One region of the Streptomyces sp. NPDC035033 genome, then DNA from elsewhere that is predicted to be linked to it. Evidence: riboswitches for the same ligand, from Rfam matches in the RefSeq annotation. Region 1 holds a riboswitch; the other holds the start of a gene.

What was found. Region 1 has a riboswitch for cobalamin ahead of AB0E83_RS32740 (energy-coupling factor ABC transporter permease). Riboswitches for the same ligand answer to the same signal wherever they lie in the genome.
Region 2: linked by a shared signal. The riboswitch ahead of cobN (cobaltochelatase subunit CobN) and the one ahead of AB0E83_RS32740 (energy-coupling factor ABC transporter permease) in region 1 are both predicted to bind cobalamin.

The regions. Positions count from the first base shown of each region.
Region 1 covers NZ_JBEZUZ010000131.1:5,069-10,203, forward strand. The annotation lists gene AB0E83_RS32720 (hypothetical protein) at 1-389, shown strand, start outside; gene AB0E83_RS32725 (ATP-binding cassette domain-containing protein) at 409-1,251, opposite strand; gene cbiQ (cobalt ECF transporter T component CbiQ) at 1,248-1,997, opposite strand; gene AB0E83_RS32735 (energy-coupling factor ABC transporter substrate-binding protein) at 2,004-2,360, opposite strand; gene AB0E83_RS32740 (energy-coupling factor ABC transporter permease) at 2,360-3,055, opposite strand; cobalamin riboswitch at 3,084-3,306, opposite strand; gene AB0E83_RS32745 (hypothetical protein) at 3,373-3,771, opposite strand; gene AB0E83_RS32750 (ALF repeat-containing protein) at 3,781-5,135, opposite strand, start outside.
Region 2 covers NZ_JBEZUZ010000001.1:268,880-274,014, forward strand. The annotation lists gene AB0E83_RS01260 (precorrin-2 C(20)-methyltransferase) at 1-294, opposite strand, end outside; gene AB0E83_RS01265 (precorrin-8X methylmutase) at 291-926, opposite strand; gene AB0E83_RS01270 (cobalamin biosynthesis protein CobG) at 929-2,155, opposite strand; cobalamin riboswitch at 2,247-2,381, shown strand; gene cobN (cobaltochelatase subunit CobN) at 2,420-5,135, shown strand, end outside.

The DNA.
Region 1 (5,135 bases):
ACCGGGACCTCCTCGCCGGGCTCGTCGCCCACGAGCAGTTCCGCGACGACTATGCCGGCGGCGGAGTGGACCCCGGGGGCACCCGCCACGGCGAGTACTGGCTCCGCCTCCTCACCCCCGAGGCGTACGAGTCCATCGGCCGGGAGCGGGCCGCCCGGCTCCTGGCGACCTGGGCCGAGCAGTACGGCCCCCTCCCGGGCCCGCTCGCCGAGGCCCTGCGCCGCGAGGCACACGATCCCCTGGCGACGGCGGACTCCGTCCACCACCTGAACGGCCTCGGGGAGGACGAGTACTACGACTGGGCGAGCGTCCACGGCGAGTTCCACGAACTCGTCCTCGTCGACCGCGCGGCCCGCCGCCTCACCCTGCTCGTGGCCGCCGACGACTGAACGCCGCCGACGCCCCCGCTCAGCCCACCCCGTCCAGCAGCAGATCCAGCTCCTCCGCCGTCCGCGGCCCCGGCACGCCCTCCGGCAGCAGCCCCCGCGCCCGCAGGAGGCGGCCGACCGACACCGCCCACGGGCGCCGCAGCCGCGCGGCCTCCAGCAGCGCGTCGTCCGCCAGCAGCTCCGCCGCCGGGCCCGTGCGCAGCCCGGCGGGGGAGAGCACCGCGGCCTCGTCGGCCCACCGCAGCGCCAGGTCCACGTCATGGGTGGCCATGACCAGCGTCGTGCCCGCCGCCCGCAGCCGCTCCAGGGTCTCCAGGAGCCGCTCCTGGCCGTGCGGGTCCAGGCCCGCCGTCGGCTCGTCCATGATCAGGACCCGGGGGCGCATCGCCACCGCGCCCGCGATCGCCGCCCGCTTCCGCTGCCCGTAGGACAACAGGTGCGTCGGCCGGTCGGCGAGCGCCGTGATGTCCAGCGCCTCCAGCGCCTCCGCCACCCGGAGCCGCACCTCCTCCTCCGCCAGCCCCAGGTTCATCGGCCCGAACGACACGTCCTGCGCCACCGACGCGGCGAAGAGCTGGTCGTCCGGGTCCTGCGTCACCAGCTGCACCGAGGTCCGCAGCCGGGTCAGCCCCTTCCGGTCGTACGCCACCTCCGCGCCGTCCAGGAGCAGCGCCCCGCTGCCGACCCGCAGCCCGCCGCTCAGCAGCCGCAGCAGCGTCGTCTTCCCGCCGCCGTTGCGCCCGAGCAGCGCGACCGCCCGGCCCTCCGGCACCGCGAAGCCGACATCGGTGAGGACGGGCGGCCCGTCCTCGTACGCGAAACCCGCGCGGACCAGTTCCACGACCGGGGTGGGGGCCGTCATGGCAGGAGCCTTTCCAGGACGAGGGTGAGGGCGACGAGCCCCGCGAGGAGACCGCCCGTCGCCGCGAGGAACGGACGGGAGACCGCCGCCCCGGGCAGCAGGACCCGCAGCGTGCCGTCGTACCCCCGCCCGGCGAGACCGGTCTGGAGCCGCTGCGCCCGGTCGAAGGCCCGCACGAACGAGGTCGCGCCGAGCCCGGCCAGCGACCGCCACACGGCCGCCCGGGTGGTCGCCCCGAGCCGCGCCGCCTGCGCCTGGCGCACCTTGGCCTGCGCGTCGAGCAGCAGGAAGACGATCCGGTACATCACCAGGGCCACGTCCACCACCGGCGCCGGCACCCCGGCCCGCACCAGGCGCGGCAGCACGTCCGACACCGGCGTGGTGAAGGCGAACAGCAGCACCCCCAGCGAGGCCGACGCCGTCCGCAGCAGCAGCTCCCCGGCGTGCGCGGGACCGTCCGGGGCCCAGGCCACGGCGCCCCCGGGCCCGCCCACCGCGAACAGCAGCGGCACCGCGCCCGTGACGCAGAAACCGAGCGGGATCCGGAAGGCCCGCCACAGCTGCCGGCCCGGCACGCCGGCCGGACCGAGCAGCACCGCGAGGGTGGCCGCCGCGACCAGGACCGCCCCCGGCCACGGCGGCAGACACACCGCGCAGAGCGTCAGGCCGAAGCCGAGCACGGCCTTCTCCGCCGGATGGCGGCGGCGCCAGCGACTGCCGTGCGCCGCCGCGTCGATCGGCAGCATCGGCGGCTACGCGTCCTTGTCCGCGTCCGGGGCGGGCGCGCCGCCCTCCGCGCGGGCCGCGGCCCGCTCCTCGCCCTGCCGCCGGCCGCGCCGCAGCCCGAAGTAGTACGCGAGGACACCGGCGCCCAGCGCCGCCTGGAGGGCGAACAGCGCCGACTCGATCTCGCCGGACGGCGGCTCGTACAGCGGGGAGAACCACGGCTCGTAGTCCGGCTCGATCTCGGTGATCGCCGTCTCCGCCTCCGCGTCGGCGCCGGTGAACGGCTCCTCCTTGTGGTCGCCGAGGCCGAGCGCCAGCGGCAGCACCGCCAGCGCCGCCACGAGCGCCAGCAGCAGCGTGTTGATCCTCGCGTTCCGGCTCATCACGCCGCAGCCTCCTCGCGCCGCTTCGCCTCCGGCCGGGCGAGCACGCCCAGCCGCAGCAGGTCGCCCCTGCTGGACTGCGTGAGCAGCCGCATCACCAGGACGGTCAGCAGCCCCTCGCTCACGGCGAGCGGGATCTGCGTCACCGCGAAGATCCCGCCGAACTTGGCGAGCGACCCCGCCACCCCGCTGCCCGGGTCGGGGAAGGCGAGGGCCAGCTGGACGCTGGTCACGCAGTAGGTGGAGAGGTCGGCGACGAACGCGCCGGAGAACACGCCCACCATCAGCGGCGCCCCGGACCGCTTCAGCAGCAGGTACGTCCCGTACCCCGCCCAGGGCCCGACGACCGCCATCGAGAAGACGTTCGCCCCCAGCGTCGTCAGCCCGCCGTGGGCGAGCAGCAGCGCCTGGAACAGCAGCGTGATCGTGCCGAGCACCGCCATGACCGGCGGCCGGAACAGGATGGCACCCAGCCCCGTGCCCGTCGGATGGGAACAACTCCCCGTCACCGAGGGCAGTTTGAGCGCGGACAGGACGAAGGTGAAGGCGCCGGAGGCGCCGAGCAGCAGGGTGGACTCGGGGTGGGCGCGCACCTCGCGGGTGAGCGCGCGGACGCCGTGGACGACGAACGGGGCCGACGCGACGCCCCAGGCGGCCGCGTGGACGGGGGGCAGATACCCCTCGGCGATATGCATGATCGGGAGACCCTCTCCAGCACCTCGTGGATGGACAACGCGCCCTGGCCGGTCTCCTGGCTGACGGTAGTGCCGCCCGACTCCGCCTTCCCACCCCACGACGGTCTCCCGCGGCGGAGCAGTGGCTTCCCCTGGGGGATGGAGCCGGACCTCCCGATCACAGTGGCGAGGGCCGCACCGGTACTGCACCGGTTTCCCGAACACCAAGGCCCTGTGACAGTAGTGGGTTGACCTGCTTCATCACAATGCGGGGTCGGTCACTCGCGCTCCGGAGCGCGAGCGGCCGGGGCGCCGCCGGACGGCGCCCCGGCCCTCTCCTACGCCGGGCCGTCCGCCTCGCCGTACACCGAGTCCAGCAAGGAGTCGTACGCGGCGTACATCTTCGGCAGCGCCCTCCGATCGTCACGCACGGCGAGGAAGCCGAGGACGGACGAGAGGAGGTGCTCGACGGACCGGCGGTCCTGCTCCGCGGTGAACCGTTCGAACCCCTGGAAGCGGAGGTCCGGGACCGCCTCGGACGGGATCCTCCTGATCCAGTGCTGAGCGGACAGCTCGCCGCCACGGACGCAGAGCCATTCGTGGAAGCCTCTCAGCATCCCGCCCGAGCGCGCGAGGTCGTACCCCGCGAGGAACATCGCCACGGGGTGGTACGCGGAACCGAGTCCGTATCCGCCCGGATTCTCGCGGACGCGGAGAATGAGTTCCCTGTCCTCCATCGTTCCTCCTCAGAACCCGAAGTCGATGTTCCCGTGCCTCGACCACCTGGACTTGTACTCGGCGATCGATTCCCCTCCCCGTGGCGTCCACGCGTCGTAGACCCGCCCCTCGTACACCACGACGACGTGGAAGTACCAGCCGGAGTCCACCCCCCGATACGTGGGGAGCAGGAGCTGGTCGACCGGGTTGATGGTGACGATCTGGCCGCCCCCCAGGCTGTCACGGATGCGACGGGCGCACACGTCACAGCCGCCGGAGTCCCTGATCTCGTCCACGGCCCGCGGGATGCCGGGCACGTCGTGCTCGAAGCACGAGCTTCCGGTCGCCGCCAGGGCCAGCGGCATCGCGTTCGCGGCCGTGTCGAGCAGTCTGCAGCCGGTCTTCGCCTGACCGAGGCCGTCGAGCGCCTTCTCCAGCGCCTTGAACTTCGAGCCGACGACCACGTCCGTCGCGAGGCTCCAGCAGTTCTCCAGGTCCTTGCCGTCGAGGCACGCCTCCAGGTCGGACAGGCCGGTGAGCTCGGCGGTCACGTCCGCCAGCCCCTTCATCGCGTCGCCGAACTCGTCGCCCATCGACAGGATGTCGCAGCCGATTTCGTGGTGCTGGCACCAGCGGACGAATTCCCGCGGGTCGCACGGGATGTACCCGTTCTGGCAGCGGTACTGCTCGGCCGGGGTCATCCCGCCCTCGACCGCCTTCCGCTTCGCCTCGACGGCCGCCTTCCGCCGGGCTTCCTCCTCCTGCCGGTACTTCTCGACGGCGACCTGGAAGGTCTCGGTCGCGGCCTTGAGCGCGGCCTCGCTGTCCTGTCCCGCGTCGAGGTGGGACTGCCACGCCTGCCCGGCGTACGCCCAGGCGGTCGACGACGACGCCTGCGCCATCTCGGAGGAGAGCGTGGCGTCCGCGGCGGACCTGGCGGCGTTGCGGGAGTCGGCGTCGGCGGCGTCGGCGGCCCTGCGGGCCGTCACGGCGTCCTCGGCCGCGCGGGCCGCCGAGGCCTCGGCGGCCCGCGCGTGCTGGTCGGCCTGCTCCGCGTACTCCCCCGCCTTCACCGCCCAGTCGTCGGCCTTCTGGGCCCAGGTGACGGCCTCGTCGGCGGCCTTGCGGGCCTGGGCGGCGACCTTCTGCGCCGTCGCGGCGTTCTGCTGGGCCCGGGCCGCGACCTTGGAGGCGTCCGCGATCAGCTTCTGGACCCGGGCCACGTGGGTCGCGGCCAGCTGGTCCTTGCGCACCGCCATGTACTGGCCGGAGACGATGAAGGCGTGCAGCGTACGGGGCGAGCCCTCCAGGGCGATGCGCGCCGCGGCCTTGACCTCGGGGCCGCCGGCCGAGACCAGCTGGGCCGCGCGGACCCGCTCGTCGT
Region 2 (5,135 bases), on a different contig from region 1:
GAGGTGGGCGGCGAGCCGGGCCGCGGCCTCCTCGTAGAAGTCGTCGAGCGCGCCCCGGTAGCCGCCGGGGTGGTCGGTGGTCTCCACGGTGAGCGGGTACATCAGCCGCTCCTCGACGTGGTCCTCGCGCAGGTGCGGGGCGGCGATGGAGCGCGCTATCGAGCGGCCGTGGCGGGCCGAGTGGTAGGCGACGACGTCGGCCTCGGCGATGGCCTTGACGGCGGCGAGGGTGAGCAGGTCCGGGTCGCCGGGGCCGAGGCCGACCCCGTACAGCTTGCCCTTCACAGCGGTCATGCCTGGATCTCCGGTTCGTGCGCGAGGGCGTTGAGGGCGGCGGCGGTCATCGCGCTGCCGCCGCGGCGGCCGCGGACCACCAGGTAGTCGAGGCCGAGGTCGTTGGCGGCGAGGGCGTCCTTGGACTCGGCGGCGCCGATGAAGCCGACGGGGATGCCGAGGACGGCGGCCGGCTTCGGCGCGCCCTTCCCGATCATCTCCAGGAGGTGGAAGAGGGCGGTGGGGGCGTTGCCGATGGCGACGACGGAGCCTTCGAGGCGGTCCCGCCACAGTTCGAGGGCGGCGGCGGAGCGGGTGGTGCCGAGCTCGGCGGCGAGGGCGGGCACGGCCGGGTCGGAGAGCGCGCACAGCACCTCGTTGTCGGCGGGCAGCCGCTTGCGGGTGACGCCGGAGGCGACCATCTGCGCGTCGCAGAGGATGGGGGCGCCGGCCCGGAGGGCGGCGCGGGCGCTCGCGACGACGCCCGGCGAGTAGGCGATGTCCCGGACGAGGTCGGTCATGCCGCAGGCGTGGATCATGCGCACGGCGACCGTGGCGACGTCGTCGGGCATCCCCCCGAGGTCCGCCTCGGCGCGGATCGTGGCGAAGGAACGGCGGTAGATCTCGACGCCGTCCTTCTCGTACTCGTACATCCTCAGCTCTCCATCGGTGTCGTACGGGCCGCCGCCACGGCTTCGGCCAGGGCGGTACGGGGGACGGGGACGCCGTCCAGCAGATACGTGGCGGAGTCCCGGGCGGTGACCTCGACCCAGGTGCCGTGCGGGTGCCCGCAGCGGCGCGCGCAGCCGGAGAAGTGCACGGGCAGCGGCCCGGGGGGCGCCGTGCGGGCGTCCGCCCGGACGTCGGCGAGGGACTTGGCGCAGCCGGGCAGGCCGGTGCAGGCGGTGACGCCGGTGCCGGGGGCGGCCGGGTCGGTGATCAGGCCGTGCGCGGCGAGGACGGGGAGCCGGGCGGGGGCCGCCCCGACGGCGACCGCTCCGCGCCACGGGGTGAGCCGGAGCTCGTCGGCGCCGTCGGCGAGGGCCCGCAGGCCGTCGGCGGTGAGCCGGCCGAGGGGGGCGAGGACGTGCAGGGCGCGGTCGCCGAGGGGGCCGGGCGCGGGCGGCGGCGCCGGCGGGAGGGAGAGCGGGGGTACGGGCTCCGCGGCGATCCCCGCGCGGGCCAGGGCGCCGGCCCACTCCGGGACGTGCCCGGCGGGCAGCTCGCGCGGGCGCCACGCGCCGGTCCCGGTGGCCTCGGCGGCGTCGAGGAAGGCGAGGGCGCAGGCGAGGGCGGCGCCGGCGGCGTCGGCGGCGGGCAGGCGGAAGGTGCCGGAGCCGGTCTCCAGGAGGACGGCTCCGTCCGGCGCTGCGACCAAGGTCACATCGCCGCCGAGTCCGGCGACGTCGCCGCGGCCGTCGTCGAGGACGAAGAGGAAGCGGCCGGAGAGGGCCGCGGCGCGGGGCTCCGCGCACAGCGCCGCGTCCAGGGCGCGGGCCCACAACTGCGCGTCCCCGTGGCCGAGTCCGTCGAGTCCGGCGGCGGGCGAGGCCACGATGTTGCGGACCCGTTCGTGGGTGGGGGAGGGCAGCAGGCCGGCCGCGCCGAGGAGGGCGGCGAGCTCCGCCCCGCAGCCCTCGCCGAGGCCGCGCAGCTCCGCGTTGCCGCGCGAGGTGACGCTGATCCGCCCGTCGCCCAGGGACTCCGCCGCGCCGGCCAGGACCTCGGCCTGACGGGGAGTCAATCTGCCTGCGGGCAGGCGGAGTCGGGCCAGGCGGCCGTCGTCGGCGGGGTGCAGGCGCAGCGCCCCGGGGCAGGCGTCGCCACGGTCCCGTATGCGAGGTTCGCCCGGTTCGGGCGGCGGGGGTGGGGTGGGCGGCATGGCGGCGAGCATACCCACGGGGAACCGGGCGGCCACCGAGTGTGATCCGGCCGACTCCCCGGCCCCCTCCGGCCCGCGGGCGCCAGGATCTACTATGCAGATCGGCATGGGGTCCCAGGACCCCGGGGAGGAAGCCCGGTGAGAATCCGGCGCGGTCCCGCCACTGTGAGCCCGAGCCGGCGACGGCACGGGTGAGTCAGGAACTCCCCGCCGACCACGACCACCCGGGGCGCGGAAACCCCGAGGAAGGGCCTGAGCCTCGCCATGCTCCTGCTGCTGTCGCACTCCGACACCGACCTGCTCAGCGCCCGTGCGGCCGGCGGACCGGTGGAGTACCGCTTCGCCAACCCCGCCCGGCTCCCGCTCGCCGACCTCCCCGCCCTCCTCGACGGGGCCGAGCTGGTCCTGGTCCGCCTCCTCGGCGGCGTCCGCTCCTGGCAGGACGGCCTGGACGCGGTCCTCGCCACCGGGAAGCCGGTCGTCGTCCTCAGCGGCGAACAGGCCCCCGACGCCCAGCTGATGGCCGCCTCCACCGTCCCGGTCGGCGTCGCCACCGAGGCGCACGCCTACCTCGCCCACGGCGGCCCCGCCAACCTGGAGCAGCTCGCCCGCTTCCTCTCCGACACCGTCCTGCTCACCGGCCACGGCTTCGAGGCCCCGGCGCCCGCCCCGACCTGGGGCCCGCTGGAGCGCACCGCCCGCGTCACCGAGGGCCCGACGGTCGCCGTGCTCTACTACCGCGCCCACCACATGAGCGGGAACACCGCCTTCGTCAGCGCCCTCTGCGACGCCGTCGAGGACGCCGGGGCCCGCGCGCTGCCGCTGTACGTGGCCTCCCTGCGGGCCCCCGAGGAGGAGCTGCTCGCCGTCCTGCGCGGCGCCGACGCGATCGTCACCACCGTCCTCGCCGCCGGCGGCACCAGGCCGGCCGAGGCGCAGGCCGGCGGCGACGAGGAGGCGTGGGACGCGGGCGCGCTCGCCGCGCTCGACGTGCCGATCCTCCAGGCGCTGTGCCTGACCGGTTCCCGGTCGGCCTGGGAGGAGAACGACGAGGGCCTGTCGCCGCTGGACGCGGCCAGCCAGGTCGCCGTCCCCGAGTTCGACGGCCGGCTCATCACCGTCCCGTTCTCCTTCAAGGAGATCGACGCCGACGGCCTGCCCGCCTACGTCGCCGACGCCGAGCGCGCCGCCCGCGTCGCCGGCATCGCCGTCCGCCACGCCCGCCTGCGGCACATCCCGAACGCCGGGAAGAAGCTGGCGCTGGTCCTCTCCGCCTACCCGACCAAGCACTCCCGCATCGGCAACGCCGTCGGCCTCGCCACCCCCGCCTCCGCCGTCGCGCTGCTGCGCCGGCTGATCGAGGAGGGGTACGACTTCGGGCCCGCCGAGGAGCTGCCCGGCCTGGTCTCCGGCGACGGCGACGAGCTGATCCACGCCCTCATCGAGGCCGGCGGCCACGACCAGGACTGGCTCACCGAGGAGCAGCTGGCGAAGAACCCGGTCCGCATCCCGGCCGCCGACTACAAGCGCTGGTACGCCGAGCTGCCGGCCGAGCTGCGCGAGCGGGTCGAGGAGCACTGGGGGCCGGCCCCCGGCGAGATGTTCCTCGACCGGTCCCGGAACCCGGAGGGCGACATCGTCCTCGCCGCCCTGCGGCGCGGGAACCTGCTGATCCTCATCCAGCCGCCGCGCGGCTTCGGCGAGAACCCGATCGCGATCTACCACGACCCGGACCTGCCGCCGTCGCACCACTACCTGGCCGCCTACCGCTGGATCGCGGCCCGCGCGGAGGACGGCGGCTTCGGCGCCGACGCGATGGTCCACCTCGGCAAGCACGGCAACCTGGAGTGGCTGCCCGGCAAGAACGCGGGACTCTCCGCCGCCTGCGGCCCCGACGCGGCCCTCGGCGACCTGCCGCTGGTCTACCCGTTCCTCGTCAACGACCCGGGCGAGGGCACCCAGGCCAAGCGCCGCGTCCACGCCACCCTCGTCGACCACCTCGTGCCGCCGATGGCCCGCGCCGACTCCTACGGCGACATCGCGCGCCTGGAGCAGCTCCTCGACGAGTACGCGCAGATCTCCTCCATGGACCCGGCGAAGCTGCCCGCGATCCGCGCCCAGATCTGGACGCTGATCCAGGCCGCGAAGCTCGACCATGACCTCGGTCTGGAGGAGCGCCCGGAGGACGACGGCTTCGACGACTTCCTGCTGCACGTCGACGGCTGGCTGTGCGAGGTCAAGGACGCCCAGATCCGGGACGGCCTGCACGTCCTCGGCACCGCCCCCACCGGCCCCGAGCGGGTCAACCTGGTCCTCTCCATCCTGCGCGCCCGCCAGATCTGGGGCGGCACGCAGGCGCTGCCGGGCCTGCGCGAGGCGCTCGGCCTGGACGAGTCGGCCGCGACGCGGACCACCGCCGACGAGGCGGAGGCGAAGGCCCGCGCGCTGGTCGAGGCGATGGAGGCGGCGGACTGGGCGGCGGACGCGGTCGCGTCGGTCGCCGACGGGTACGGCGCCGAGGTCCACGACGTGCTCCGCTTCGCCTGCGAGCAGGTCGTGCCCCGGCTCGCCGCCACGACGGACGAGCTGACCCACGCCGTGCACGCGCTGAACGGCGGCTTCGTCCCGGCGGGCCCGTCCGGCTCCCCGCTGCGCGGCCTGGTCAACGTGCTGCCGACCGGACGGAACTTCTACTCCGTCGACCCGAAGGCCGTGCCGTCCCGGCTCGCCTGGGAGACCGGGCAGGCGCTCGCCGACTCCCTCCTCACGCGCTACCGCGAGGACAACGGCGAGTGGCCCACCTCCGTCGGCCTCTCGCTGTGGGGGACGAGCGCGATGCGGACCGCCGGCGACGACGTCGCCGAGGCGCTGGCCCTGCTCGGCGTCCGGCCGCGCTGGGACGAGGCGTCCCGCCGCGTCAACGGCCTGGAGCCGATCCCCCTGGAGGAGCTCGGCCGCCCGCGCGTCGACGTGACGCTGC